One region of the Billgrantia desiderata genome, then DNA from elsewhere that is predicted to be linked to it. Evidence: predicted binding sites of a transcription regulator. Region 1 holds the regulator's gene; each other region holds the start of a gene.

The links. Region 1 encodes FliA, which starts transcription of late flagellar genes. Its sites were predicted from a motif close to CTAAAGTTNNNNNNNNNNCNGCCGATA; they were not measured.
Region 2: a site for FliA is predicted at 3,476-3,502, ahead of fliD (flagellar filament capping protein FliD). Genes of this name have one in related genera too.
Region 3: a site for FliA is predicted at 1,821-1,847, ahead of C4S71_RS21760 (flagellar protein FlaG). Genes of this name have one in related genera too.

What each region holds. Positions count from the first base shown of each region.
Region 1 covers NZ_FNVC01000020.1:54,395-66,432, forward strand. The annotation lists gene argF (ornithine carbamoyltransferase) at 107-1,027, shown strand; gene C4S71_RS16430 (OmpA/MotB family protein) at 1,045-1,731, opposite strand; gene C4S71_RS16435 (motility protein A) at 1,718-2,542, opposite strand; gene C4S71_RS16440 (EAL domain-containing protein) at 2,797-3,573, shown strand; gene C4S71_RS16445 (EAL and HDOD domain-containing protein) at 3,674-4,885, shown strand; gene C4S71_RS16450 (RNA polymerase sigma factor FliA) at 4,941-5,648, opposite strand; gene C4S71_RS16455 (flagellar protein FlhE) at 5,712-6,128, opposite strand; gene C4S71_RS16460 (hypothetical protein) at 6,125-6,628, opposite strand; gene flhF (flagellar biosynthesis GTPase FlhF) at 6,710-8,932, opposite strand; gene flhA (flagellar biosynthesis protein FlhA) at 8,936-11,017, opposite strand; gene flhB (flagellar biosynthesis protein FlhB) at 11,014-12,038, opposite strand, start outside.
Region 2 covers NZ_FNVC01000039.1:16,243-22,294, reverse strand. The annotation lists gene C4S71_RS21790 (FliC/FljB family flagellin) at 1-880, opposite strand, end outside; gene C4S71_RS21785 (flagellin N-terminal helical domain-containing protein) at 1,076-1,903, opposite strand; gene fliD (flagellar filament capping protein FliD) at 2,037-3,431, opposite strand; gene C4S71_RS21775 (methyl-accepting chemotaxis protein) at 3,557-5,386, opposite strand; gene C4S71_RS21770 (OmpA family protein) at 5,480-6,052, opposite strand, start outside.
Region 3 covers NZ_FNVC01000039.1:3,056-14,750, reverse strand. The annotation lists gene C4S71_RS21765 (EAL domain-containing protein) at 1-1,604, opposite strand, end outside; gene C4S71_RS21760 (flagellar protein FlaG) at 1,937-2,302, shown strand; gene fliE (flagellar hook-basal body complex protein FliE) at 2,307-2,636, opposite strand; gene fliF (flagellar basal-body MS-ring/collar protein FliF) at 3,105-4,838, shown strand; gene fliG (flagellar motor switch protein FliG) at 4,831-5,835, shown strand; gene C4S71_RS21740 (flagellar assembly protein FliH) at 5,828-6,574, shown strand; gene fliI (flagellar protein export ATPase FliI) at 6,585-7,982, shown strand; gene fliJ (flagellar export protein FliJ) at 7,979-8,434, shown strand; gene C4S71_RS21725 (flagellar hook-length control protein FliK) at 8,453-9,721, shown strand; gene fliL (flagellar basal body-associated protein FliL) at 9,830-10,306, shown strand; gene fliM (flagellar motor switch protein FliM) at 10,324-11,370, shown strand; gene fliN (flagellar motor switch protein FliN) at 11,363-11,695, shown strand, end outside.

The sequences.
Region 1 (12,038 bases):
CAGCACTCAACCTCTTGCTCATGGCTCCATTCTACTGACGACGGGCGAATTGCGCATCCCCCGCAGGCTGGATAGGATGGTGGTTTTTTCGCGCGGAGAGATCGCCATGGCGACACGCCATTTCCTGACCCTGTTGGACCTGAGTCCCGACGAGCTGCACTACCTGATCCAGCGCGCCATCACGATCAAGAATCGCCTGCGCGCACAAGGGCCTGTCTACGCGCCGTTCACCAATCGCACGCTGGCGATGATCTTCGAGAAGTCGTCGACGCGCACCCGGGTCTCGTTCGAAACCGCCATGGCGCACTTCGGTGGCCACGCGCTGTTCCTCTCGCCGCGCGACACTCAGCTCGGTCGCGGCGAGCCGATCGAGGACACGGCCAGGGTGCTCGCGGAGATGGTCGACATCGTCATGATTCGCACCTTCTCCCATGCCGGCCTCGAGACCTATGCCGCGGCAAGCTCGGTACCGGTGATCAATGCGCTCTCCGACGATTACCACCCCTGCCAGCTGCTGGCCGACGTGATGACCTGGACCGAACTGCGCGGCAGCGTGCGCGGCCGCACGGCGGTATGGATCGGCGACGGCAACAACATGTGCCACTCGTGGATCAATGCCGCGCGGCAGTTCGACTTCCAGCTGCGGATATGCTGCCCCGAGGGCTACGAGCCGCGCCAGGACATTCTCGCTGCCGCCGGCGACCGGGTCACTCTGTTGCGCGACCCTGCCGCAGCCGTGGCCGGTGCCGACCTGGTCACCACCGACGTGTGGGCCTCGATGGGCCAGGAAGAGGAACAGGCCAAGCGTGAAGCCGACTTCGCCGGCTTCCAGGTCAGCGAGGCGCTGCTCGACCAGGCCAAGCCGGATGTGCTCTTCCTGCACTGTCTGCCGGCCCATCGCGGTGAGGAGATCAGCGAGACGCTGCTCGACGATCCGCGCGCCGTGGTCTGGCAGGAAGCCGGCAACCGCCTGCATGCCCAGAAGGCACTGATCGAATTCCTGCTGCTGGGTCGGGTCGATCACTGAGGGGGCTCGATGCCCCCCTAGCTATCCCTCAGTTCCTGATGCAACAGCAGCTCGACGCGCCGGTTGGCGGCACGCCCCTGGATGGAGTCGTTGCTCTCCATAGGACGTGTGTCGGCATAGCCCACCGCTCTCAGCCGCTGGGTGGGCACCCCGAGCTCGGAGAGATAGCGCAGCACGGCGATCGCACGTGCTGAAGAGAGCTCCCAGTTGGAGGGAAACTGGGCGGTGGCGATGGGAATGTCGTCGGTATGTCCCTCGACCGAGATGTCCCCGTCGAATCTTTCCAGCGTTTCGCGCAAGCCGCTGAGGACCTCGCGCCCCTGTGCCGTCAGGGTGGCCTGGCCGCTGCTGAACAGCAGGTTGTCATCGATACGCAGGGTAATGCCGCGCTGCCCTTCGGCGACGCTGACGCCTTCGATGTTCAGGCTCGGCAAGCGTGGCTGCAATCCCTCATGCTGTGGCTTGAGCCCCGCTCCCGCCACCATGCGTGCCGCCGCCTCGGCCTGGGGCGTGATCGCCGTAGCCACCTCGCCGCCATGGCGACTGCCCTGCACGGCCAGGCCGTTCCCGGCCAGCGAGAGCAGCAGCACGAACAGCGTGATCAGCAGCGTCAATACGTCCAGGTAGCTGACCAGCCAGCTCTCTTCCTCCCCCTCGCCGGTGGGCGGGGGATGCAGCACGTTGCGGGTGCTACGATCGAGCATTCTGCACCTGATCGTCGATAACGTCGCGCTTGGCCACGCTGGGATCGCGGATCTCGTCGTGATAGTTGGCCACGAAGGAGTTGAGGGTCTCCTCGATGAACGACGGCAGACGCCGCTTAGTGATGAGCGAGATGCCCTCGAGCACCATGTTCATGGCGATCAGACGCTCTTCGGTGCGCCGCTCCAGCTTCACGGCGATCGGCTTGAACACCAGGTTGGCCAGCAGGATGCCGTAGAAGGTCGTCAGCAAGGCCACGGCCATACGCGGCCCGATCACGTGCAGGTCGCCGGACTCCATCACCTCGAGCATGTTGACCAGCCCCACCAGGGTGCCGATCATGCCGAATGCCGGCGCATAGGTTGCCATGGTGCGAAATATCTGCGCCTCGGCGTGCTCGCGGGCCTTGAGCCGGGCAATGCGCCAGCGCAGCAGATCGAAGATCTCTTCTTCCTTGGTGTTGGCAATGACCAGGTGAATGCCGGTGCGCAAGAAGGGATTGCGCGCCTTCTCCAGCGCTGCCTCGACGGCCCTGACGTCGCCCTTGAACCACAGCCGCGAAATGTCGACCAGTTCCTTGATGTCGTCCCTTATGTAGGTGTTCTCGCGCCGAAACACCAGCCCCACCAGGCGCACCACCCTGACGACCTCCTTGAGCGGGTAGCTGATGAAGGTGGCCGCCATGGTGCCCGCCAGCACGATGGCCAATCCCGGCAGGTTGAGAAAGCTCTGGGGCGATTCGGCAGTGAAGAACAAGACGCTGACGAGCAGCACGATGCTGGCAAACATGCCGATGATGGTCGAGGGATTCATTCAGGCTCCTGAGATGCGCAGGCATCGAGTCTAACGAAAAATATCGGCAGCGATAGCGAGCGCTTTAGTTCGATAACGGGATTGCCCATGAACAATTGATACAGATCAATTTTTCCTGAGCAGCTAAAGTTTTCCCCAGCACTGCCGATAGGATGGGCAGGTGGGCTTGACCGGTGACGGTTCGACGAGACGGTGAGTGCACTGCACTGCTCAAACACGCAGACGATACCGAACAGGCTCGGGAAGGAGTTGCCATGCATCGATGCGTTGAGAAGGAGGGACACTGCGAGCGCTGCGAAGGCGAGCTGCCCTTCGACTTCACCATGGCCTTCCAGCCGATCGTCGAGCTGACCTCGGCCAGGATCGTCACCTACGAGGCTCTGGTGAGGGGGCCCGCCGGTGAGTCTGCAGCCAGTATCCTGGCCAAGGTGACGCCCCGCCTGCTCTACCGCTTCGACCAGGCCTGCCGTATCCGCGCCATCGAGCTTGCCAGCCGGCTCGGCATGCGCGAGAGCCTGTCGATCAATTTTCTGCCTAATGCCGTTTACGAACCCCAGGCGTGCATTCAGGCAACGCTGGCCATTTCCCAGAAGGTTGGGTGGCCGACGGAGCGGTTGGTGTTCGAGGTAACCGAGAGCGAAAAGGTGCAGGATCAGGAGCACTTGCGCAACATCATCGAAGCCTATCGCAGCATGGGCTTCACCACTGCCCTGGATGACTTCGGCAACGGCTTTGCCAATCTCGATCTGTTGACGGTACTGCACCCGGACCGGCTCAAGATAGACCGCGCCCTGGTGATGGGTTGTGATAGCGACGTTCGCCGACAGGCGATACTCAGAGCCCTCGTCGGCCTCGCCGGAGAGCTCGGTATCGACCTGATTGCCGAGGGCGTGGAAACCCGTGACGAGGCGCTGTGGCTCGGTCGCAACGGCATCCCGAAGCAGCAGGGATTCTTCCATGCCCGCCCCGCCCTCGAGAGTCTCGCGCCGGACCTCACGCCCAGCCTCGCGGCGCTGCGCCAGGCATTGTAGAAGCTGCAATCGCAATAAAAGCGGTGCCGGAGCCGCCGTCATATCTGGAAACATGAGAACATACCTGGGTGTTGCAACACTCAGCAGGGAGCCAAGCCACATGCCCGAGCAAAGGGGTACAGAGCCTTTCACCATCGCTCTCCATCCGATTCACGATGCCAGCCACCATCATGTGGCGGATCGCCTCGTCTACACCCGGCGCAGCGACGCCGAGGATGAAGTCGAGGATCTCATGTCCGCTACCGCCCGGGCTCTGGCCAGCGCCGTCTACGAGCTTGGCGATGCCGGACTGTTGGGCGACAGGACGCTGTTCGTCGACCTACCCCTGGAATGGCTCGATCGCCCCGAACTGCTGCCCACCCCGGCACCGCGGCTGGCGCTTGGCGTTGCCGAGGCCCGTACGCTGGATAACGAGCTGCTCGGGCGTCTGGACGACATTCGCGAGCGAGGCTACCGGGTCATCGTGCCTTCTCGGTTGTTCAAGCAGGATCCCGAGGTGCTGCTCGGCCACTGTGACATCATACAGCTGACCTCACCCAACGAACTGGATGAAAAGACGCTGGAAAAGCTCCCGGCTCGCAATATCAAGCTGCTGGTCGAAAATCTCGACAGCCGCGCAGCCCTGGAGCGGTACCAGATGATGGGCTGCGATTACTACGACGGCGACTATCTGGCACGCCCCAGCTTCATTGCCTCGCCGTCCCGAGGACGCCACGGCAACCGTGCCGCCCAGATTCGCCTGATTCGCGCGCTCTACGAGGAAGACAGCAGTGACCTCAACCGACTGCACGAGCTGGTGGTGCAGGTGCCCCATCTGCATGTGGCGATTCTGCGCCGCGCCAACTCCTCCTATTTCAACCGTGGCGGCAAGGCGGTCGATCTGCATCGCGCGGTACAAATCCTGGGGTTGATCGAACTGCGCCGGCTGATTCTGACCCTGACCCTGGCAAGCCTGCAGCCCTCGTCCCGCATCGTGCTGCGCATGGCACTGATCCGCGCCTTCATGTGTCGCTATCTGGCGGCCCCCTTCCCCGCTCTCGATCCCGAGGATGCCTTCACCACCGGACTGTTCTCGATGATGGATGCCCTGCTCGAAGAGGATCGCAACACCTTGCTCGACCACCTGCCTCTAGGTGAATCGATCATCAATGCATTGAAGTATCGCAGCGGACCTCTCGGCGCCGTGCTGGTGCTGTGCGAGAACCACGAACGCCAGGTCGAGGAAGCCCTCGAAGAAGTGCCCGCCGACCAGTTGCACGGGTGCTACATGAATGCCCTGACCAGCACCAAGGCGCTGATGGACAACCTCTAGGCTTGCGAGAGATGCCTGCCTGCGCCGTTGGCTTTGGGAAAACCTTTGGAAAAACCTAGGCGTCGCTGTCCGCCAAGCGTGCCCGCAACCGGCTTACCGCCTGGCTGTGCAGCTGGCACACTCGCGACTCGGTGACACCGAGCACGGCGCCGATTTCCTTCAGGTTGAGCTCTTCCTGGTAATAGAGTGCCATCAGCAGCTTTTCACGCTCGGGCAGTGCCTCGATGCCATCCACCAGTTGTTGGCGCCGCTCCTCGTCGATGAGTATGTGGTAAGGCGTGTCGAGCGAGGCGTCCTCGATGCCGGGCTCGGCGCCTTCCGAGACGAGCACCTCGAAGGGCAGCAGGTGGCCACTGTTGGTATCGCTGAGCAGCTGGCGATACTCCTCGAGCTCCATGTCGAGCTCGGCGGCTATTTCAAGCTCTTCTGCCGGCCTGCCGAGCTTTTGCTCCAGACTGCGCACGGCCTCGTCGACCGCCCGGGCGTTACGCCTCACGCTGCGAGGAAGCCAGTCGCGGCTACGCAGCTCGTCCAGCATGGCGCCACGGATACGCTGGCTGGCAAAGGTAGCGAAACTCGCACCCTGAGTGGCGTCGAAGCGGCCCATCGCTTCGAGCAGCCCTACGGTGCCGGCCTGGATCAGATCATCGAGTTCTATACTTGCCGGCAGTCGAACCTGCATGGACAGCGCCTGGCGCCTCACCAGCGGCAGGTACTCCTCCAGCAGGTCTGCCTGTTCGATCTTGCCTCGTGCTGTGTACATGCTCTTGCTCTCGCGGCTGACGGTTCCCTCGAGCGATGCCGATCGGCGCTCGACGGGTCAGAATCACTGCAGGAGGTCGTGATTCACGATCACCTGCAGCCCCTGCAGAGTTACGGCACGCTGCCCTCGCTCCTGCAGTGAAAACTGAAAGTTGAGTGGTGTATCGGCCGGCACCCCGGCCAGGGCCTCGGTCTGCCCTCGCGGCCCGGGCAGGCGAATGCAGTCCCCCGGGTGGCAGAGCCAGGCATTCACCTCCCTGCCGGCGGGCGACTCAAACTGCCAGACCACGCGGCCCATCACCTGCCCACGTGCCAGTTCGGGAGATGGCGGCAACAAGGCAGCGGACATGGCGGGTCGCTCGGCCATGACGACCTGCACCGCAGGAGCCGTGGCCACCCAACTGCCGGCCGCCTGAGCCAGGCCCGCCCACAGCCCGCCAAGAGTCAGAAAACAGAGTTGCCGCAGGCTGAACGGTTTCATCTCGCCAATACCAACAGTTCGATATCGAAATACGCTTGCGCAACGTACTGGAGATTGCTCAGCAGCCCCTGCCGCCCCACGCCCGGCGGATGCACGGCAATCAAGCGTCGCGGCCCACCCTGCTCGGCGATCTGCTTGAGCATGCGATAGCCGCGGCGGAACGCCTCCAGGTCGTCGTCTATCCACAGTGCCCATTGAGATTGCTGTGCTGCCAGCAGCGACAGGTGCGGGCTGGCAATCGGTAGCGCCACGATACGCCAGGTACCGGGATCGCCCACCCAGCTCCGTCCCTCCTGGGCCCAGCTCTCGAGCAATTCGCTGACCCGTGCGGTGTGTCGCTCGGCAGTGCCCGGCAACCCCAGCACCATCAGCGTCCGCTCCCGCGCACTGCCCGCTGACCGCGGCGGCACAGGCGCTGCCTTGGCAGCGGCAGGCTGGGCGCTGGCCCGCTTGGGCCGGGTATTCTCCGACTTGTTTCCCGTGGCCAGCTCGACCAGCATCTCGGCCACGTGTGTCGGGCACTCATCCTGCGTCGTTCCATTTGCCCATTGGCGCAAGCCTGCGGCCTGGTCCCATCCCATCTAGCCTGTCTCCCGTTCACCGAGGCCAAGGTGGCGAATGGCATCGCGCACCAGGAAAAGTTGTAGCAGAGACTCGAGCAGCGCCACGTCTCGGCGTCGGCGACGCCCACCGCCAAGACCCAGCAGCTCGGCTCTGAGATCCATGGCGGCTTCGTCTTCGGCAAGGTCGAGGTGGGCTGCCACCGTGGCCAGACCGCTGGCCATAAGCAGGCGAACATCGGCACGCAGGTCGCCAGCCTCGGTCGGCTCGAGACGCTGCCAGGCGCGGCGTGCGAGTTGCGGCAGCACATCGGCTTGCAGCAGCGCAAGCAGCAGCGGTTCGGGGTCGCGGCTCAGCCCGGCGGGTACGATCCAATAGCGTCTGGCCAGAGCCTTTCCGCTCTCTGCATCGCGAATCTCACCAAACCAAGCCTGCGCGTCGAAGCCCGACCGCTCGCGACGGCCGCCCTTGAAATTCACCTCTACCGGCAGCGTGGCGAGCATGAGGCGTGCAGGCGCGCCGCGGAAACGGCAGCGAACCTGACCGGCGGCCTCGGCCATCGGCTCCAGCGCAGCCAAGCTGTAACGCTCGCTCACATGCGCGACCCGCAAGCTGCCCCGAACCTGGCTGCACCAGGACAGGCCCTGACGCTCCAGCCAGTCGCCGGCCTCGGCATCGGGTAGCCCATTCATCAGATGCACACCGGCAACGTGGTGCTGCAACGCGCCTTCGAGACGGGCCTGTTGGCCCGCCACCTGGCGATGCTGCAACAGCGGCAGCGCCAGCCAGGTTCCTTGTGCATTCAGTGCCACGTCGGGCATCGCCCAGTGCTCGCCAGGAACGCGTCGCCGCTCGCTCCACAGCATGCCGTGAGCCTGGCCGGCTCGGGGATGATCTGCCAGTAGCGCATCGAGACGCTGCTGCTGCACGGAAGCCGGCAGACCCAGCAGATTCCATACGGCTTCCAGCCCGTCGAAGGCCGGTAAGCGCTGGCGCAACGCCTGCAGCACCGTTGCCAGGCGGCGCCCCTGCCCCAGCAGATTGCCGGCACCGCGCGAGGAGATGTCTGCGGCCGTCGGCGAGGTGGTGGAACGAGCCAGGGGCACACGATTGGCCAGACACTGCTCGATGAGCGAGACGGGCTCGGCCAGGGCCATGTCCTCCGGCACCCGCTGGCCGTGAGAGACGAACAGCAGTCGCAGCCCGTGGCGCATGACGATGTCCAGTACCGGGGCCAGTCTGCCCGCCTCGTCCAGCTTGGTGATGATGCAGTCATTGAGCTCGCCACCGGCCGCCTGGGCCGCCTGACGATAGCGCACCACCACCTCCTCCAGGGTCTCCGGCTGACTGGCAGAATTGAGCAGCAGCACCAGCCGCACCGAGGTGTTGCCGCCGCGCAGGTGACCGATCTGTTCGATCACGCGCTGATCGCGCTGGCTCATACCCACCGTATCGATGATGACGCAGGACTTGCCCTTCATCCGCTCGAGCAGATCCGACACCGGCTGGTCGGCGTTGAGGGCGTACATGGGAACGTCGAGCAGCCGCGAATAGATACGCAACTGCTCATGGGCACCGATGCGGAAGCTATCGGTGGTCACCAGAGCCACCGGCCGGGTGCCGTGGCGCATGACGTAGCGTGCCGTCAGCTTGGCCGTAGTGGTGGTCTTGCCTACGCCGGTAGGACCGATCAGCGCCACGATACCGGCACGGTCCATGAAGGCGGCTTCGTCGTCCAGGCCTTCGAGTCGCTTGGACAGCTGACGTAAGAGCCAAGCCATGGCACGCTCGTCCAGCGCTTCGACACCAGCCAGCTCTTCCGGCAACGACGCGACGACCTCTTCGGCCAGCGCCGGGCTGAAACCCGCTTCGAGCATTGCCCGCACGAACTGCTCGCCGGCCGCGCCGCCCGCCTCCGGTCGGCTTCTCTCGCGCGCCAGCAGAGCGCGCATGTCACGCATCTCCTCGAGCAACCTGGCACTCATGGTCTCGAAGGCCTGTACCTGAGCCTGGGCCGGGTCTGCACCGGTCGGCATCGCTTGGCCAGCGGGGGCCGCGGGCTCGGGCTGCTTTTGACGAATCGCCTCACTGGGCGTCGGCGTAGCCGACTCGGCCATCGCCAGAATCTCGACCCCCTGTTCGGTATGTCGATTGGCCAGAATCAGCGCTTCGTCACCAAGTGCGGCACGCACCTGGCGCATGGCTTCGCGACTGTTGGCTCCCAGGAACCGCATCACACTCATCGCTTATCGACCTCCCACCAGCGTCGTGACGCGCAGTGTCCGATCATCGGGTATCTCCGCCTGTGACATGACCACCAGGTGGCGCATGCGCCGACGCAGGAACCTGGCCAGCAACGGTCTCAGGCTGTGCTGAACCACCAGTACCGGCGGCTCCCCGCTGGCCTCATGCCGCTCGACGGCTTGTTCGGCCTGGCTCATCAGCGTCGCTGCAAGCCCAGGCTCGAGCGCTCCGTTGCCGTTCATCGCCTGCATCAGCACCTGCTCGAGCTGGGCATCCAGACCCATTACGTTCAGCGTATCGCGGCCTGGATACCACTGCTGAGTAATTGCCCGCCCGAGGGCAATGCGTACCAGCGCCGTCAGCTCGCTGGTGTCTTGCTGATGCGGGGCGTACTCGGCCAACGTATCCAGTATGGTACGCATGTCGCGAATGGAGACATCCTCTTCCAGCAGATTCTGCAGGATACGTTGCAGCGCCGTCAGGTTGACGGCCTTGGGCACGACATCCTCGACCAGAGACTTCTGCTCCTCGCCCAGCTTGTCGAGCAGCTTCTGCACCTCCTGGCGGCCGAGCATCTCGGGCGCATGACGGTGCAGCAAGTGGTTGAGATGGGTAGCGATCACCGTGCCGGCATCGACCACGGTATAGCCATACACCTGGGCATGCTCGCGCTGACCCGCGTCGATCCAGATCGCCGGCAGGCCGAAGGCTGGGTCGGAAGTTGCCCTGCCCTGCAGCTGGCCGGTGACCTGACCGGGGTCGATGGCGAGCCACTGCCCCGGGAAGGCTTCGGCGCGGCCGATCTCGGCTCCCTTCAGGGTGATCACGTAAGTGTTGGCACCCAGCTCCAGGTTGTCGCGTATGTGCACCACGGCGGGCAGGAACCCGACCTCCTGGGCGAATTTCTTGCGCACGCTCTTGATGCGGCCCAGCAGCTCGCCGTCCTGACGCTGATCCACCAGCGGAATCAGGCGATGACCGACCTCCAGCCCCAGGGTGTCGACCAGTTGCACGTCGTCCCAACTGGCCTCGGGTGCCTCGGGCGGGGGTGGTGGCTCGGTATTGAGTTCTTGCTCCACCAGTTGCTGCTCCTTCTGGCGCGTCAGCATCCAGGCCAGGCCGGCCAGCAGGCCGGTGAAGATCAGGAACACTAGGTTGGGCATGCCGGGCACCAGGCCAAGCAGACCCATGACCAGCGCCGCCAGCACCATGACCTGGGGGTTGACGAACAGCTGGCTGATCATCTGCTGGCCGACGTCCTGTTCGGTGTTCACGCGAGACACGGTCACACCGGCAGCGGTGGAAATGATCAGGGCGGGAATCTGGGCCACCAGGCCGTCGCCGATAGTCATCAGGGTGTAGGTCTTGGCGGCATCGCCGAAACCCATGCCGTGCTGCAGCATGCCGATCAGCAGCCCGCCGATGATGTTGACCACCATGATCACCAGGCCAGCCATGGCGTCGCCACGCACGAACTTGCTGGCACCGTCCATTGAGCCGTAGAAATCGGCCTCCTGGGCCACTTCGGCACGCCGTTTGCGTGCGTCTTCTTCGCCGATCAGGCCTGCGTTGAGGTCGGCGTCGATGGCCATCTGTTTGCCGGGCATGGCATCGAGCATGAAACGCGCGCCGACCTCGGCGATACGCCCCGCGCCCTTGGTGATGACCATGAAGTTGATGATGACGAGAATCAGGAACACCACCAGGCCCACGGCGAAGTTGCCGCCGATGAGAAACTGCCCGAAGGCCTCGATCACCTTGCCCGCGGAATCACCGCCCTGGTGGCCTTCCATCAGGATGACCCGGGTCGAAGCCACGTTGAGTGACAGCCGCAGCAGCGTGGTGAACAGCAGTACCGCCGGGAAAGCGGCAAAATCGAGCGGCTTCTGGGTGAACATGCTGACCAGCAGCACCATCACCGCCAGCGCAATATTGAAGGTGAACAGCAGGTCGAGCGCGAAGGGTGGCAACGGCACGATCATCATGCCGAGGATCATGATGATCAGGATCGGACCGGCCAGCAGCTTCATGCGCACGTCGCCCAGCCAGTCACGACGCCCGATAATATGGCTCAGGGATTTCATCGACGCGCTCCATCGGACACGGACGGTCCCTGGTCAGTTATGCCATCGGCCGCGTCGGTAGCCGGCACAGCCAGGCTCTCCGGAATGGGCAAGTCTTCGGGTGTAGGCGGCACCTCTCCCCCCTCTTGGGTAACGTGCTTGAGACGGAAGGCCCAGGCCAGCACTTCCGCCACGGCGGTATACAGATCCAGCGGAATCTCGCGGTCCAGATCGACGTGATGATACAGCGCCCGCGCCAGCGGTGGTGCCTGCAGCAGCGGAACGCCGGCTTCCGCGCCCAGCTCACGAATACGTGCCGCCACCATGTCGGCGCCCTTGGCCACCACGCGGGGAGCCCCCATGCGCGTCTCGTCATACTGCAACGCCACGGCATAATGGGTAGGGTTGGTGATGATCACGTCGGCCTCCGGTACCTTGCTCATCATGCGGCTACGCGCCATCGCCTGCTGCTGGGAGCGAATCCGCGCCTTGACGTGCGGGTCGCCCTCCGACTCCTTGTGCTCGCGCTTGACCTCTTCCTTGGACATACGCAGCTTCTTGGCGTGACTCCACAGCTGGTAGGGCACGTCGATCAGAATCACCACCAGCAGGGTCAGCACCATCAGTCCGCAGGCCTGGGCAGCCATCATCAACGCTCGGGCCAATGCCTGGGTGGTTGGCTGGTCCATCAACGACAGGTATTCGCCGCGGTTGAAGTAGAGGTAGGCCATGCCTACCCCGCCTATCAGCGTCGACTTGGCCACCGCCTTGAACAGCTCGACCAGCGCCTGGGTGCCGAACATGCGCTTCAGACCCTTGAAGGGGTTGAGCTTCGACATCTGCGGCTTGAGCGACTTGGCCGAAATCAGCCAGCCGCCCAGCAGCGCCGGCGCGACCAGGGCCACCACCGTCAACAACAGGAACAGCGGCAGCATGGTCAGCAGAGTGCGAGTCCCCAGGTCGAGCACGTTGCTCAGCATGGGGCCGGTCTCGAAGGCCTGACGCCGCTCGAACAGAAAGGCCTGCTCCATGACCAACCCGA
Region 2 (6,052 bases), on a different contig from region 1:
AGCGCAGGCTGTCGACCTTGTTCAGAGCGGCATCCAGAGCAGCCATCGGCCCATCAGTAGCCTGGAGACTCTCGCCTTCGACAACACGAATCTGCTCGCCAATAGTGACAGCAGCGGTCGGGTCGTCAGTGCCATCACCATCGGTAATGGTAACGTCAGCGGCAAAGTAATCATCGCCAATCTTCACTGCGTAACGGGTCGTACCGTTATCGTCGTATGACATGAAGTCAGCAGCAGCGACTGTCACTGCCTCACCACCGCGTGTGAAAGTGATATCACCATGATCTACGGCCACAGGCGTGGCCTGTCCATCCTCAAGCGCAGCTGTGCTAAGGTCATCCGTGCCAAGCACAGTCTGGACGCTAAAGCCATCCAGACCCAGAGTGTCACGATTGATGGTCTGGAGGTTGACAGTGATAGTTTCACCGTCATTAGCACCGACCTGAATACGCAGACCTTCGTCAGTGTTCAGTACGTTCACACCGTTGAAATTGGTCTCGGTGGAGATACGATCGATCTCGTCCAGACGCTGATCGATCTCGTCTTGGATGGACTGCAGGTCATTCTGAGAGTTAGTGCCGTTGGATGCCTGAACGCTCAGCTCACGAATACGCTGCAGGTTGTCGTTAATCTGGTTCAGAGCACCTTCAGCGGTCTGGGCGACGGAGATACCATCGTTGGCGTTACGCTGGGCCTGGGCCAGACCGGTGATCTGAGCGGTCATGCGGTTGGCGATGGCCTGACCGGCGGCGTCGTCCTTGGCGCTGTTGATACGCAGGCCGGAGGAGAGGCGCTCCATGGAAGTCTGCAGAGCATTCTGAGACTTGTTCAGGTTGGCCTGGCCAATCATGGAAGTGATGTTGGTATTGATGACTGACATGGGTCATTCCTTCTTTTCGTTGAGGGCTCCATTGGCGGGCCCACTGAACCTTGTTTTCCTGGCCCAGCATCTCGGGCCTACCTCAACGGCGCCGTTGGCCGTTACCCTGATTAACGGCATCTGGGCCTGGGACTTTAGGGCGAGAACGAAAAAATTTTTGAATTCGCGTTGCAGATACTCGGAGAACAGCCAAATTCAGCGCTGGCGCAGTAGTTCGAGGACAATCTCCGGCTGGCGATTGGCCTGGGCCAGGATGGCAATGCCGGCCTGCTGCAATATCTGGGCGCGCACCAGATTGGAGACTTCCTGGGCGTAGTCGGCATCCATGATGCGCGAGCGAGCGGCGCTGAGATTGACCACGGTGCTCTGGATGTTGTCGATCACCGCCTCGAAGCGGTTGTGCAGAGCGCCGAGCTGGCTGCGCTGACGGTCGGTGCGTTTGAGCGCTTCGTCGAGCACGTTCAGGGGTGATTCGGTGGCATCGCCATCCTCATCGGTCAGCACACGAAACCCGTTCAACCCCAACGAGTTCCGATTGACGGCTTGAAGCTCGATGGCGATGGTCTCGCCGTCGTTGGCCCCTACCTGGATGTGCACGCGACCGTTTTCGCCCACGACGGAAACACCGTTGAAGCCAGTCTGCAGCCCGATGCGATCTATCTCATCCAGGCGCTGGTCGATCTCGGCCTGTATCGCGGCGAGATCGGTGGGGCTCAGGGTGCCGTTGCCGGCCTGCACGGTGAGCTCCCGGATACGCTGCAGATTGGTATTCACCTGGCCAAGTGCCGCCTCAGCGGTTTGCACCAGCGAGATGCCGTCATTGGCGTTGCGCGCCGCCTGGTTGAGCCCGCGGATTTGCGCCGTCATGCGGTTGGCGATGGCCTGCCCCGCCGGGTCGTCCTTGGCGCTATTGATACGCAGGCCGGACGAGAGCCGCTGCATGGCACTCTGCATGGCCTGCTGGCTGCCGCGCAGATTGCTCTGCACGATCATCGACAGAATGTTGGTATTGATTACGGCCACTTAAAGCCCTCCTCCAGGCGCTTCCTGTGCACCCGTGGAGAGAATATCGGCCTATAGGAATTAAACTTTAAGAGCCGCGCCCAGACACAAAAAACCGCCCACTATGGGGCGGCTGAATCATGCGTTGGCGGAATCATTTCTGCCCGAGCTGGGCATTCATCATCTCGAACTGCTGGAACAGGTAGTCGCTGGTCTGGTTCATCTGGGCGATCATGCCGTCGAGCTGACCGAACTGAGTGCGATAGCGGGCAATGGTGGCCTCGATACTCTGCTCCATGCGCAGGTAGCGCTCGTTGAGGCTTTCGATGCGACTCTCGGCACCGCTGATGGCGCCGCCCAGGACACCGTTGCTGCCATTCAACTGAGTCACGGTCTCACTGAGTTGGCCGGCCAGGCCGCCGGTGGTGCTGTCACCGGCGAAGAAGGCACTCAGCGCATCCTGATCGTTGACGATAACGCTATCCAGGCGCTGCTCGTCGATCTCCAGGGTGCCGTCGAGCTTCAGCGAGATACCGATATCGCTGAGCATGGAGAAACCGCCCTCTTCGCCCCCCATACCGCCGGCCAGAACGCTGCGCAGGCGCCCTTCGATGCTGCGTACGGCGCTGTCACCCAACAGATCGCCGGCGGTTTCGCTATCGCCGCTGAAGGCGGTCAATTCGCCGATGGTGCCCTTGAGCGCATTGTAGGCCTCGACGAAGCCGGTGATGGCTTCGCGCACCGCGCGGGTGTTCTGTTCCACTTTGACGGTACTGCTACCCTCTTCCGTCAGGCTGAGCGTAACCCCTTGTATCGCTCCCTCCACCTGGTTGGAGGCACTGGTGATGGGAATACCGTTGACGTTCAGTAGTGCGTCCTGCCCTGCCTGGGCAATGGCTCCTGCCCCTTCCGCTCCACTGAAAGCAATACCATCGGCAAAGAAGCCATCACTGAAGGTCAGATCGGTGATGGAAGCCGCCTCGCCGGTCTCGCTGCTCATCAGCGCGAGCCGGTAGCCCTCACCGTCGTTGACGATGGAAGCGGTAACGCCGGCACCCTCATGGGCATTGATGGCATCGCGAATGTCCTCGAGCGTACTGCCTGCAGCAATCTCGATATCGATCGCCTGAGGAGCCTCGCCGGTAGCGTTGCCGAAGTGCAGCGTCAGCGTCTGGTCGCTATCGGTCAGCACCTGGTCGAGATCGACCTCAAGGCGCGCCGAAGCCAGGCTGCCGGCCGAGGCCAGCCGCTCCACTTCGATGGCGTACTGGCCCATGGCGGCATCACGCCCGGCTGCCGCCTCGACGGAATTGCCAGCCACCGACGTGGAGAGGCTCTGATAGAGCGAAGCGTCGTTGAGGGCGTTGGCGGCGGCCTGGAAGCCGGAGAGTGCACCACGAAGTTCGCCATAGGCGGAGATCTTGACCTGCTGGGTCTCGATCTGACGTTCGATGGGCTTGAGCTTACCCCGTTCGGCTTCGTTGAGCTGGTCGAGCAGACCGTTGAGATCGAGCCCGGAACCGATGCCGAGAGAAGAAATGCTGGCCATAAGGGACTGCCTTGTGTCGGTGTATTGACTTCCTGTTATCACAACCTCGGCGGACAGCCGAAAAACTTTAGCCTTCAGAGAAATATTTTCAGTGCGTCGGCCGCATCCTTGCGGCCTCGGCGTCATTACGCTTGGGCAAGTGCCAAGCGACGCTCACTCAGCTTGAAGCCGCTCACAGCCTCAGCCAGGCGATCTGCCTGCTCCTTGAGCTGTTCGGCAGCTACGGTGGATTCCTCTACCAGCGCGGCATTCTGCTGCGTCATGCGGTCGAGCTCAGCCACGGCGACATTGACTTGACCGATCCCGTCGCTCTGTTCGCCAGCAGCCACGCTGATCTCTCCCAGGACCTTGGCGACACGGCTGACGCCAGCGACCAGTTCTTCCATGGTGGTACCTGCCTGCTGAACCAGCTCGGTGCCGTTGGCGACCTTGTGGCTGGAGGCTTCGATCAGCCCACGTATTTCGCGTGAGGCCTCGGCGCTGCGCGTGGCCAGTTGGCGAACCTCGCCGGCCACCACGGCGAAGCCTCTGCCCTGTTCACCGGCCCGGGCCGCTTCGACAGAGGCGTTCAAGGCCAGCAGGTTGGTCTGGAAGGCGATGCCATCCATCACCTTGACGATATTGCCGATACGTTCCGAAGCGGCGGTGATTTCCTGCATGGTGGCAACCACCTGTCCCACCACTTCGCCACCGCGAGTCGCCACGCTGGAAGCAGACTGCGAAAGCTCGCTGGCATGGCGTGCCGAATCCGCCGTGTGCTCCACGGTGCTGGTGATCTGCTCGATGGAGGCCGAACTTTGCTGCAGGCTCGATGCGGCATTTTCGGTGCGCCGGGAGAGGTCCTGGCCGCCACTGGCGATCTCGCCTGCCGCCACGGTAACGGATTCGCTGGCATCACGGATGGTGAGCATCACGCTCTCGATGCGCGAGACGAAGCGATTGAAGGCACCTGCGATCTGCGCTACCTCGTCGCTCCCCCCTTCCGGCAGGCGCTGAGTCAGGTCGCCATCGCCGCTGGCGATGTCCGTCATGGCATCGCGAACCGTCTGCAGGCGCCGAAACATGAGCTTGAGCATCGCTCCCAGCACCAGGGCCGCTCCCAGCACCACCATCACCAAGGTTACCAGTGCATTGCTGAGTACGGCTCGCAGCCCGGCAGTGGCCTCGCGCTCATCCAGCGCCACCACCAGTTGCCAGTCGGTGCCCTTAATGGGCACGCTACGCAGCCATTTGTCGCGCCCGCCCAAGGCCAGACGAACGGGGTGCTCGACGCCAATCGGGCCGGAAAAATAGCCAGCCCCGAATGCTGAGGTCAGCCGCGAGGCCGGCTCGAGTGTCATCTCGGGATCGGGGTGCGCCACCAAGGTGCCATCGGCCGTAACGAGGAAGGCAAAGCTGTTCGGTGTCGGTGCGATCTCCCCCACATTGTTCACGATTTCACCGATGGCGATATCCCCACCGCCAACGGCAACCAGGCGGCCATCGATATAGAAAGGAGTCGCGATAGTTACCACCAGTTCGCCTGAGTCAGCATCTGTGTAGGGTTCAGTAACGACGGTGGCTTCCTCCCCCACTGCCTGCCGATACCAAGCTCTTTCTCGAGGGTCGTAGTCAGCGTCTGGCTCCCACTCATCGGAGAATACAGCTCTGCCACTCCGTGGATAGGCCAGATACGTAGCAATGAAGCCACCCGAGGCCTCGAGCTGCAGTAATGCATCAAGTGGATCATCGCTCTGCGCCACCGAAGCGAGCGCCTCCAGCATGTCTACGCGGGCATCGAGCCACTCGGAGATGGCCAGACCATTGCCCTGAGCCACGGCCGCCAGGTTGCGTGCCACCTGCTGATCGTTATGGTGACGAAGGGTGAAATAGCTGATGGCAGCATTGATTATCAACGCCGTGGCAATCACGGCGGCAGTCGCCAGCAGAAGACGTAGTCGAAGAGAATTGAACATGGTGAACTCTCGGGTCGAATGTCGGGGCTTACGACTCTTCCATGAGTCGGATTGACCCATATCGGCCGTGAGAGATTAGACTTTAGGCGTATTTCACCGCGCGTGGATGATTACCTCGACCCGGCGGTTCTGAGCTCGCCCTTCTACCGTATCGTTATTGCCCAGGGGCCGTGTGTCGGCGAGCCCCACCGCGCGCAGGCGCTGCGAGTCGACACCGGAGCGCTCCAGCTCGTGAACGATGGCGATGGCTCGGGCGCTGGAGAGCACCCAGTTGGAGGGGAACTCGTTGGTCTGAATTGGCCGGCTATCGGTGTGCCCCTCAATGGCCACCTCACCGTCGTGGCGCTGGATCACTTCGACCAGGCGTTGAATCAACGCCTCTCCCTCTTCGGTAAGCTCGGCGGCAGCGGTGGGGAACAGCAGGCGGTCTTCCACGCGCAACTTGATGCCTTCGGCGACCCGGGTCGCCTCGACGCCCTCCAGATCCGGCAGATAGGGCGCATCGCGCAGGTCTTCATCCAACGACTGTTGCAGCAGCTGCGATGCCGCAATGGCGGGCTCATCGATCTGCCGCAAGCCGCTCGGGGGGCGGTCGGTCAGTAGCAGGATGAAATCGCCGCGCGAGTTGGGCAGGACATCGTTGGCCGCGAGCAGGGGCTGCAGCGG
Region 3 (11,695 bases), on a different contig from region 1:
TCGGGGTAGAGGCTGATGCCCAGACTGCAGCCAATGCGAAACTCCTGACCCTCGATCACGCAGGGCTCGCCCACGGCCTCCACCAGGCGACGAGCGATACGAGTCACCTCGTCGACCTCTTCGAGATCGGGGAGCAGGATCAGGAACTCGTCGCCGCCCAGACGAGCCAGAGTGTCGTCTTCACGCAGGCGCAGCTGCAGCCGTTCGGACATCATCACCAGCAGCTCATCGCCGAAGGCGTGACCGAGCGCATCGTTGACTTCCTTGAAGTGATCCAGGTCGACGAAAATCACCGCCAGGCGGCTCTGGTTGCGGTGGGCATGCCGAATCGCCAGCTCCAGGCGATCCTCCAGCAGACGACGGTTGGGCAGGCCGGTGAGAGCGTCGTAGTAGGCCAGCTTGCGTATGCGCTCTTCGTTCTCGCGCATGTGGGTGATGTCGCTGAACAGCGCCGCATAGTGGGTCACCGCACCGCTGTCGTCGGTGATCGCCGTGATGGTCAGCATTTCGAGATAGAGCTCGCCACTCTTGCGCCGATTCCATATCTCGCCCCGCCAGTAGCCGCTGCGCTTCAGCGCATCCCACATCTGGCCGTAGAAGGCGGCGTCGTGACGGCCCGATGAGAGTATCTCCGGGGTTCTGCCAATCGCCTCTTCGGCGGTATACCCGGTCATGTGGGTAAAGGCGCGATTGACGAATTCGATCCGGTTGGCGGGATCGGTGATGATGATGCCCTCCAGCGAGGAGTCGATGACCCGCTCCGCCAGCTGCAGGTTCTCCCGCGATTTGGCCAGCGCCTGGTCACGCTGCTCCAACGCCTGACGCAGATCCTGCATATATAGGCACTCGGCACTGGCCAACATATCGCGAAAGCCCAGCAGCCCAACCACCTCATCGCTGTCGTCGAGCACCGCGAGGTGACGCACCCGATGGTTCATCAACAGGTCACGGGCGGCGATCAGGGTGTCGTCCTGATACACCGTCAGCAGCGGCCGGCTGGCTAGCCCATCGATGGGCGTATTACCCGGGTGACGTGCCACGAATCGCACCAGGTCGCGTTCGGTGAGGATGCCCAGCTCGCCGTTCCCGCACTTGACGACCACGGCATCGCATTCGGATAACCGCATCGAACGCGCTGCCTGTGACAACAGCTGCGTACCTTCGAGCACCAGGGCACGCTGACGCATCGCTGCCTGCACCTCGCGCAGGCGAAGGTAGGGCTCGAGCCCCTGGTTCAGGGCGACATCCGTCTGCGACAGGATGCCGACCGGCGCTCCGGCATCGTCGACCACCAGGAAGTGGCGACGCCGCTCGGCGTTGAAGCGCAGCGCCGCCTCGCTCATCGGCGTGGAGCAGTGCAGGCTCGCTACCGGCCGACTCATCACCTCCGAGACCGGCTGACGTACAGCATCGGGGTCGGCGAAATTGACGGCCAGCGCATCGTGTTCGGTCCAGATGCCCAGCGGCTGTCCGGCCTTTATCACGATGATGGAGCTGCATTGGCGAGCCGCCATCCGCTCGGCCGCCATCCACAGCGGTGTCTCGGGCTCGCAGGTGAGAAGCCCGGTCTGCATGATGCGTTCGATGGGTAGCTCTTGGCTCATGTCGCCTCACTGCTGGCTGCTGCTCGATGCATCGGCTACGACGTCCTGTGCCCAACCAAGAGCATCCGCCTGTCACCTGCATGTTCTGGAGTGGCGCAGTCTAAATGTAGCCAACTGTTACCGCATTTTATCCGCTTAGCTTAACTTTGCATCAACGAATAACGAAAACCGCCAACGCTGCGACAACACACCACCATGAAAAATTGGCAAGATGCCCTAAAGGCGGCTTCTCTTCGGCCGATATAGCCTGTGGGAGAGGCTGTCCACGAACGGCCTTGGGGGAGATGCTGGATGCCAGCATCAGCAGGACGTATACAAAAGGAAAACAGTCAATGTCTTCGCCACTGACCGACGCCACCAACGCTTTGAGCACATCAGCACTGCACGACCTGACGCCACGTCAGCGCAAGGAGAACGTTCTGGCCTCGTTGCCCAGCGCCGGCTCCATGCTGGCCCAGGCCGAAAGCCACGGGATGTCGCCCAGCCAGGCCGACCTGGTAGAGCCGATCCAGCGTATCAACGAAGTGTTGCGCCAGTACGGCGTGGAATTCGAGCTCAACGACACGACACGCGTCATCACGCGCATCGTGGACCGCGAGTCAGGAGACGTGCTGCGCCAGATCCCGGCGGAAGAGGTGCTCGCCATTGCCGAGCGCCTGGACGAACTGAAGGGTAGTCTGATCAGTCTGCAAGCCTGATCGGTTACACCTGCATGTTCATAACGTCACGGTAGGCGGAAACCAGACGGTTACGAACCTGTAGCCCCATCTGGAAAGCCACGCTGGCCTTCTGCATGTCGACCATGACGTCGTTGAGTTCGACATTGGGATCGCCGGCCTGGAACGCCATGGATTTGGCCGCGGAAGCCTGCTGCAGGCGGTTGATACGCTGAATGGAAGCTTGCAGCTCACCGGCGAAACCGCCCTGCCCCACCTGAGTGGAAACCTGCTGCCCCTTGGCGACCGGCCCGCCGGCCTGGGCCGCCATGGCCTGCATCTGTGCCAGCGCCGACTGGATGGCAGGTGAACTCATGTTCCGCACCCCTCGTCTCGTGTTAGGAAAATCTGTACAAATGCCTGCGCGAGCGAATCGCTACGTTACGCGGTGCTCGAAATCCTCACATATACCCCATATGCTCCGGTTCCTGCGCTCCGTGCGCCTTGCGCTTCATCCCGCTCGTCAATTTGTCCAGCATTTCCTTGGTTGGCGGGCTCATTGCGAGCCCACTGGAATGTAGAGCAAGACTATCAGGTTGCCGCGTTCGCCAAACGACCAATTGGAAGGTAAAAAAGGGGCTTTTCCCGCCTTTGGAGTGGATGGGGGCTCGCATAATAGCGTTCATCACAGTTGCGCCCCTTGCGGGCAGCCAGAACGCGGTGAACGGATGCAGTCGATGCCATCTTCCAGCTACACACTCTACGCAGCCCAGTGCGCGGCCTATGCCGTCACCTTGGGCGTGGCTCATGAAGTTGCCCCGTGCTTGCTCATGCGGGGGCACGCATGAGCAACGGCGCAACGACGCAGGAGCGTCAGGACTCTTCAGCCAGCGGCTCCGCGGCGGTGGTCGAACGGCTCCAGCAACAGCTGCGCGGCAATCCCTTGATCGCCATTCTGATCGGTGGCGCTGCGATGGTCGCCATCGTGGTCGCCCTGCTGATGTGGGCGCGTACGCCTGAGTACCGTGTTCTCTACAGCAACCTCACCGAGGCCGACGGCGGGCGCATCATCAGCGAGCTGGAGAACCGCGGCGTCCCGTACCGCTTCAGCGAGGGCGGCACGGCGCTATTGGTGCCGGGCGACAGCGTGCACAGCCTGCGCCTGCAGCTGGCCGAACAGGGCCTGCCCCGCGGCGGCAACGTCGGCTTCGAGCTGATGGACAACCAGGCCTTCGGCGTCAGCCAGTTCACCGAGCAGGTCAATTTCCAGCGCGGCCTGGAGGGCGAGCTATCGCGCTCCATCGAATCGCTGGGGCCGGTATCCCGCGCCCGCGTGCACCTGGCCATGGCGCGTTCCTCGGTCTTCGTGCGCGACCGCGAGCCCGCCAAGGCCTCGATCATCGTTACCCTGGAGCCTGGCCGGGTGATGGGCGACGGCCAGGTCAGCGCCATCATTCATATGGTATCCAGCAGCGTTCCCGACCTGGCCGCGGAAAACGTCACCGTGGTCGACCACAGCGGCCGCCTGCTTTCTCAGACCAGCACCCAGGGTCGGGGCCTCGACGCCACCCAGCTCGACTACATTGCCGAGGTGGAGCGCTCCTTCCAGCAGCGTATCGAAAACATCCTGGCGCCGATCCTCGGCCGCGAGAACATCAGCGCCCAGGTCGCTGCCCAGATCGATTTCTCCCGCCGCGAAGAGACCTCCGAGCGCTTCGGCCCCAACCAGCCGCCCAACGAGGCCGCGATTCGCAGCCGCCAGTCGAGCCTTTCCTACAACGGCGGCGACGGTCTGGCGCTGGGTATCCCCGGCGCGCTGAGCAACACGCCGCCAGGCGTGGCGCCCTCGCCCATCGAGCTACCCACCGACGAAGACGGTGAACTTACCGAAGAGGCCCAGCAAAGCCTGCAGGCGCTGAACAACCTGCGCCAGGACGACGTGGTCAACTTCGAGGTCGATCGCAACATCCAGCACATTCAGCATCGTCAGGGCGAGGTGACCCGCCTTACCGCCGCCGTAGTGGTGGACTACCGCGAAGAGCGCAACGAAGACGGCGAATGGCAGCGCGTGCCGTTGAGCGAGGCCCAGATCGCCCAGATCGAACGTCTGGTGCGCCAGGCCATCGGCTTCTCCCCGGCACGCGGCGACGAAATCGAAGTGGTCAACAGCCCGTTCAGCCGCGACGTGACGGAAGCCGAAGAGTTCGAGTGGTGGCAATCGCCCGAGATTCATTCGCTGGCTCTGACCATCGGACGCTATCTGCTGGTGGCATTGGGAATACTTCTCGGCTACCTGCTGGTCCTGCGCCCGCTGATCAAGCGCCATACCGAGCAGCCCGTGCTGGCTAGCGCTCCGGGCACAGGTCTGCAGGTGCGCGTGGGTGACGACGGCGAGCCGGCCGAGGGTGAACTGCAGGCCGCCGGAGACGATGACGAGCTGCGGCCGTACCAGAAGCCCAAGCGCAAGCGCCGCTCGTCGGCCTACGAAGACCATCTGGCCGAGCTGCGTGAGCTCGCCCAGGAAGATCCCCGCATGATCGCCATGATCGTACGCAGTTGGATGAGCAAGCATGAGTAGTGCCAAAGCGATGAACGGCGTTCGCCGCAGCGCCATCCTGATGCTGGCCCTCGACGAGGACAGCGCGGCCGAGGTGTTCAAGTTCCTCTCGCCCAAGGAAATCCAGCAGTTGAGCATGGAGATGGCCGACATGGGCCAGGTCTCTCACGAGGACATGCAGCAGGTGATGCTGGAGTTCCATCGCGAGACCGAGGAGTTCATCGCCCTCAACCTCAACTCCAGCGATCACATTCGCTCAGTGCTGACCAAGGCGCTGGGCAGCGAGCGCGCCACCAGCATCATCGAGGATATCTTGGAGTCTTCCGGATCCAGCAGCGGCATCGATTCGCTGAACCTGATGGAAGCCTCGATGGTGGCCGAGCTGATCCGCGACGAACATCCGCAGATCATCGCTACCATCCTGGTACATCTGGAGCGTCATCAGGCGGCCGATATCCTCGAGCTGTTCGACGACAAGCTACGCAACGACGTGGTGCTGCGTATCGCCACCTTCAGCGGCGTGCAACCGGCTGCCCTGCAGGAACTCACCGAGGTGCTCTCGGGCATGCTCGACGGCCAGAACCTCAAGCGCAGCAAGATGGGCGGCGTGAGAACGGCAGCCGAGATCCTCAACCTGATGAACTCCTCTCTCGAGGAAACCGCCATCGAGACGGTTCGCGCCCACAGCGAAGATCTGGCGCAGAAGATCATCGACGAGATGTTCCTGTTCGAGAATCTGATGGACCTCGACGACCGCAGCATCCAACTGGTGCTCAAGGAGATCGACACCAACTCGCTGGTGGTGGCGCTCAAGGGCGCCCCCGAAGGGCTCATGGAGAAGTTCCTGCGCAACATGTCGCGCCGTGCCGCCGACCTCATGCGCGAGGACATGGAGGCCCGCGGGCCGATTCGCGTCTCGCAGGTGGAAGCCGAGCAGAAGGCCATTCTCCAGGTGGTACGCCGCCTGGCCGACTCCGGCGAGATCGTGCTGAGTGGCGGAGACGACACCTATGTCTGAGCGGGCGACCGGCGCGGAACGCCACGCCTCCTGGCGGCGCTGGCAAATGGACGAACTGCAAGCCGAGCAGCCCGAAGAAAACGCCCGCCAGGCGCTGGATCCGGCCGTGGAAGCCCGGCGCCGCGAGGCCTTTCAGCGCCAGGCGGAGTTGAAGGCGCTGCGCGAGAAAGTGATGCAGGAAGCCCGCGAGGAGGGCTATCGCGCCGGCTTCGAGGAAGGCCGCCAGGCGGGGCATGCCCAAGGCCTGGATGAGGGGCGCCTGGAGGCGCAGAAAGAACTCGAGCAGCAGGTGCGTGACACCGTGGCACCGCTGAAACCGTTGGCCGAGCAGTTCTCCAACGCTCTCGAGCAGCTCGATGACGAGATTGCCAACGACCTTGTGGAGTTGGCCCTGGCCACCGGGCATCAGCTCGCCGGCGAGGCGCTCAAGGCACGCCCGCGCCAGGTGCTGGAACTGATCGGTGCGCTGCTGCATACGGAGCCGCCGCTGGTGGGCCAGCAGCGGCTCTGGCTGCATCCCCTCGACCACAAGCTGGTCGAGGAGCACTTGGGCGTCGAGCTGGCTGCGGCCGGCTGGAAACTGCAGCCCGATACCCAGCTCACCCGCGGCGGCTGTCGCGTCACCAGTGCCAACGGCGAGTTGGATGCCACCTGGGAGACACGCTGGCAGGCGGTGAAATCCCAGGTCAGACGTCGGCGCTCCCCCACCAGCGACACCGACGGCGACCGAGAAGAGTAGAGGCAACGCGATGAGCGAAGCGGCAACGACCACCAATGCGCATCAAGCACGCTGGCAGCAGACGCTGCGGCATGTGCGCGCACGCGTGGAAACGGTGCCCGGCTATCGCACCAGCGGCCGGGTGCTGCGTGCTACCGGCATGGTGATCGAAGCCGTCGGTCTGCGCGTGGCCCTGGGCAATGCCTGCCGTATAGAGCTGCTCTCACCCGGTGGCAGCGAGCCGCCCCGTTTCGCCGAAGCCGAAGTGGTGGGCTTCAATGGCGAGCGTCTGCTGCTGATGCCGCTCACGGAAATTGCCGGCCTGATGCCCGGTGCCCGGGTCTTCCCGCTGGGCGATGGCCCGGACCATGCGGCACGTCGCTTCCCATTGGGAGAATCCCTACTCGGCCGGGTGGTCGACGGTAACGGCGAACCTCTGGACGGCCTCGGTCCGCTCGATGACGCCCCCCGTGCTCCACTGTCCACACCCCCGCTCAACCCTCTGAAGCGCGCTCCTATCGATGAGCAGATCGACGTCGGCATTCGTGCCATCAATGCCCTGCTCAGCGTCGGCCGTGGCCAGCGCATGGGTCTGTTCGCCGGCTCCGGCGTGGGCAAGTCGGTGCTGTTAGGCATGATGGCACGTTATACCGACGCCGAGGTCATCGTGGTAGGCCTGATCGGCGAGCGGGGCCGCGAGGTCCAGGACTTCATCGACAACATTCTCGGTCCCGAGGGGCGACGGCGTGCCGTGGTGGTGGCGGCGCCGGCCGACACCTCGCCGCTGCAACGTCTGCAGGGCGCCGCCTATGCCACTCGTCTGGCAGAGGGTTTTCGTGATGCGGGCAAGAACGTCCTGCTGATCATGGATTCGCTGACCCGCTACGCCATGGCTCAGCGGGAAATCGCGCTGGCCATCGGCGAGCCGCCGGCCACCAAGGGCTATCCGCCCTCGGTATTCGCCAAGCTACCCAGCCTGGTGGAGCGTGCCGGCAATGCCGAGCGCGGCCGCGGCTCGATCACAGCCTTCTATACCGTACTGACCGAGGGCGACGATCAGCAGGACCCGATTGCCGACTCGGCACGGGCCATCCTCGACGGTCATATCGTGCTGTCACGCACCCTGGCGGAAGCCGGTCACTACCCGGCCATCGACATCGAGGCCTCGATCAGCCGCGTGATGACACACATCATCGACGATCAGCAACTGAGCATGACCCAGGCGTTCAAGCGGCTGTTCTCGCGCTATCAGCGCAATCGCGATCTGATCAGCGTCGGCGCCTACAGCCCCGGGCACGATCCTCAGTTGGACGAGGCCGTACAGCGTTACCCGCAGCTGGAGCACTTTCTCCAGCAGGGCATGAATGAGAACGCCTCCATCGAGGCTTCCAAACAGGTTCTGGCCGAAACACTAGGAGTCAGACAATGAGTGCATCGTCACAACTCGCCATGCTGAGCGATCTGGCTCGCGACGCTCGCGACCAGGCGGGACAGCTGCTGGCGGGCGAGCGTCAAAGTGAACGTCAGGTCAGCGCTCAGTTGGAGTCGCTCAATCGTTACCGGCTCGAGTATGCCGAGCGCCTGCAACAGGCCATGCGTGAAGGCATCGATCCGGCCAGCATGCACAATTATCAGCAGTTTCTGGCGTCCCTGGATGCCGCACTCCAGCGCGCCAGACAGGCGTTGGACGCCCAGCAACAGCGCGTTCAGCAGAGCCAGCAGCATTGGCAGCAGGAACAGAAGCGGCTTTCCGCCTTCGATACCCTGGTATCGCGGCGCGACGCCGAACGGCAGCGCCAGGAGGCACGCCGCGACCAACGTATCAGTGACGAAATGGCAGCCGGACGGCTACTACGCCAGCGTACCGATCTCTCTTCCTGAGACGGTAAGGAGAACACCATGAATATCCAGATGATCCTATCCGCTCTGCCGAATCAGCTCTCCGGCAAGCAGGAAGCCGGTGTCGCCCCGGGACAGTTTGCCCTGGCATTGAACCAGGCAAGCAGCAGTGACCGCTTTGGCGACGGCACTCTCCCCCTTCAGCTGTCTGGTTCCGCCCATTCCTTGCCGCAAACCATGGCCGCCCATCAGGCTCTGCTGCAGGCGATGAACGGCACCATCGAACAGCAGCTCGGAGAGAACGGCCCCACGGATGCTGACGCCAACGCCCAGCTCGAAGACATCATGGCACGGCTTGCCCTGATCGACGGCAGTTTCGTCCAGGAGCAGGACGCTGCCGGCATGCCGGCTCCGATGCCACAGGCCGCTACCAACCCGATGGTCGGCGGTGATGCCAACGCTGCCGATCAAGCCGAACGACAAGCCGCCGCCTTCGGCGCTGCAGCCATGCCGGCCCCGAGCAGCGCGGGTGAAATGAGAATGGCAAACGGCGATACCACCCTGCTCGCCACTGCCGGTCCTGGCACAGCCGGACAAGACCAAGCCGCTCGATCTGCAGCGCTGGCCCAGGCTGCCACCGCCGCCGACCGTGGCATCGTCACCAGTGCTGCCGCCGAAGCCCCGGCACGCTCTGCCAGCCCGGCATCGGAATTCTCCACCGCCTTCGCCAGAACGGCACAGGCTGGTAGCGAAATTCGCGCCATGGCACCGGAAGCGCCGCGGGCCGGCTTCGTGCCGGAAGCCGCCACCATGACACAGCCCGGTAGCGCTCCGGCAGGGCAGGCCCAGGCTGCTGCGCAACCCGCACTGCCCACCCAGGCCACTCTCACCGCCCCGCTGCAGAGCCCCAACTGGCCCGCCCAGTTGGGTCAGCAACTGGTGCAGTTTGCCCGCAGTGGCGGCGAGCAGCAGGTCGAGATGCGCCTGAACCCGGCCGAGCTCGGCCCGCTCTCCGTGACACTCAAGATGACCGAGCAGGGCGCCCAGGCGCAGTTCCTGGCCTCACATGCACAGGTTCGTCAGGTGCTGGAGCAGGCCATTCCGCAACTGCGTGAAGCGCTGGCCGAACAAGGCATTACCCTGGGCGAAACCTCGGTGGGCGAGCAGCGCCACCATGATGCCCAGGCTTTCGCCAATCAGAATGGCCGCCAGGGTCAGGGCGGTTCAGCTTCAGGCGAGGCAGAGGCCGCTCTGGCCGCAGCCGACGAAGCCGCATCGACTTCGACCGCCACCCTGTCGCTGGATGGCCGGGTGAACCTCTACGCCTGAGACAAAAAGCCAAGATAAGCCCTTTCGCGCGGCCTGTTCCTGTCATCGCAGGCCGCGCAGCTTGGCATAATCATCCCAACAGCTGGACAACATACGAAAGGCAAGGCAATGGCAAAATCGACGGGTGGCTCCTCCAAGCTCCTGTGGCTGATGGTGCTGCTGGTACTGCTCTCCATGGCAGCAGCGGGAGCGGCCATCTACATGGTCATGAGCGAGCGTGACGCAAGCGAAGGTGGCAACGCTCAGACGCAGCAGCTACAGCGACAGACACCGATCTTCGTCAAGATCGACCCCTTCACAGTCAATCTCGCCGACGACAATTTCGGCTCGCGGCTGCTCTATACCGGCATCTCGCTGAAGGTCGGCAACAACGAGACTCGCGAGATTCTCACTGAGCACATGCCGCAGGTTCGCAGCCGTCTGCTGATGCTGTTCTCCGGCAAGCAGGCCAGCGAGCTGACCACACCGGAAGGCAAGCGCCGCCTAGGCGAAGAAGTGATAGCCGTGCTATCCGACCCGCTGTCCCAGCCTCAGCCGCCCCTGGAAATTCGGGACGTGCTGTTCACCGAGTTCATCGTGCAATAATCGGGTGCCCTGCCACCATGTCCCAAGACGATCTGCTGTCACAGGATGAGATCGACGCCCTGCTCAAGGGCGTCAGCGGCGACGACGAACCCGTTGCACGAAACGACGGCGAGGCGCGCGTACGTCCTTACGACCCGGCGACCCAGCACCGCGTGATCCGCGAGCGCCTGCAGGCGCTGGATATCATCAACGAGCGCTTCGCGCGGCACTTCCGCATGGGGCTGTTCAACCTGCTGCGGCGCAGCGCCGACATCACCGTCGATTCGGTGCGTTACCTGAGCTACAGCGAGTTTTCGCGCAACGTACCGGTGCCGACCAACATCAACATCATCGGCATGAAACCGCTGCGCGGCTCGGCATTGATCGTGTTCCCGCCGAACCTGGTGTTCATGGTGGTCGACAACCTGTTCGGCGGCGACGGACGCTTCCTGACCAAGTCGGAAGGTCGCGAGTTCACCAATACCGAGCAGCGCATCATTCAGCGCCTGCTGAATCTGGCCATCGACGCCTATGAGGAGTCGTGGAAGTCGGTCTATCCGCTCCAGATCAGCTATCTGCGCTCCGAGATGCAGTCGAAGTTCGCCAACATCACCAACTCGCCCAACGAGATCGTGGTGAATACGAACTTCAACATCGAGGTGGGCAATCTCACCAGCAGCTTCCAGATCTGCATCCCCTACTCGATGGTCGAACCGTTGCGCGATCTGCTGGCAAACCCGCTCAGCGACGGCCACCACGACAAGGACGGCTCCTGGAGCAAGCGCATGGCCGGCGAGCTTCGCCGTTCAGAAGTGGAACTGATTGCCAATTTTGCCGATATCCCTACCCGCATCGCCCATGTCATGGCGCTCAAGGTAGGCGACGTGCTTCCGCTGGAACTCCCCGAGACCGTGACCGCCAGCGTCGACGGAGTGCCGGTGATGGAGTGCGACTACGGCAGCCAGCACGAACAGCGCGCGCTGCGTGTCATCCGCATCATCGACCATGGTGCACAGAACCCGGTGTCGAAGGACGCCTTCATCAAGGGCGCAGCGCCTCAAGCCAAGGAATCCAAGCATGACTGATCCCAAGAAACCCGATCAGAACGTTTCCGACGACGACTGGGCCTCCGCCATGTCCGAACAGCAGGATAACGAGCCGGCCGCCGACGACGACCCCTGGGCCGAGGCCATGGCCGAACAGGCCGCGGCAGAACAAGGCGCTGGCAGCGGTGACGACGACGACCCCTGGGCGGAAGCCCTGGCCGAGCAGGAAGCGTTCGAGGCGTCCGCCGACGAGCCCGCAGCCGCTGTTGCCCCCACGCCTGCCCCGCAGTCCGCAGGGGAACGGGTGTTCCGCCCGCTCGACAGGGGCAAGGAAGGCGGAGCGCCGCGTGACCTCGAGATGATC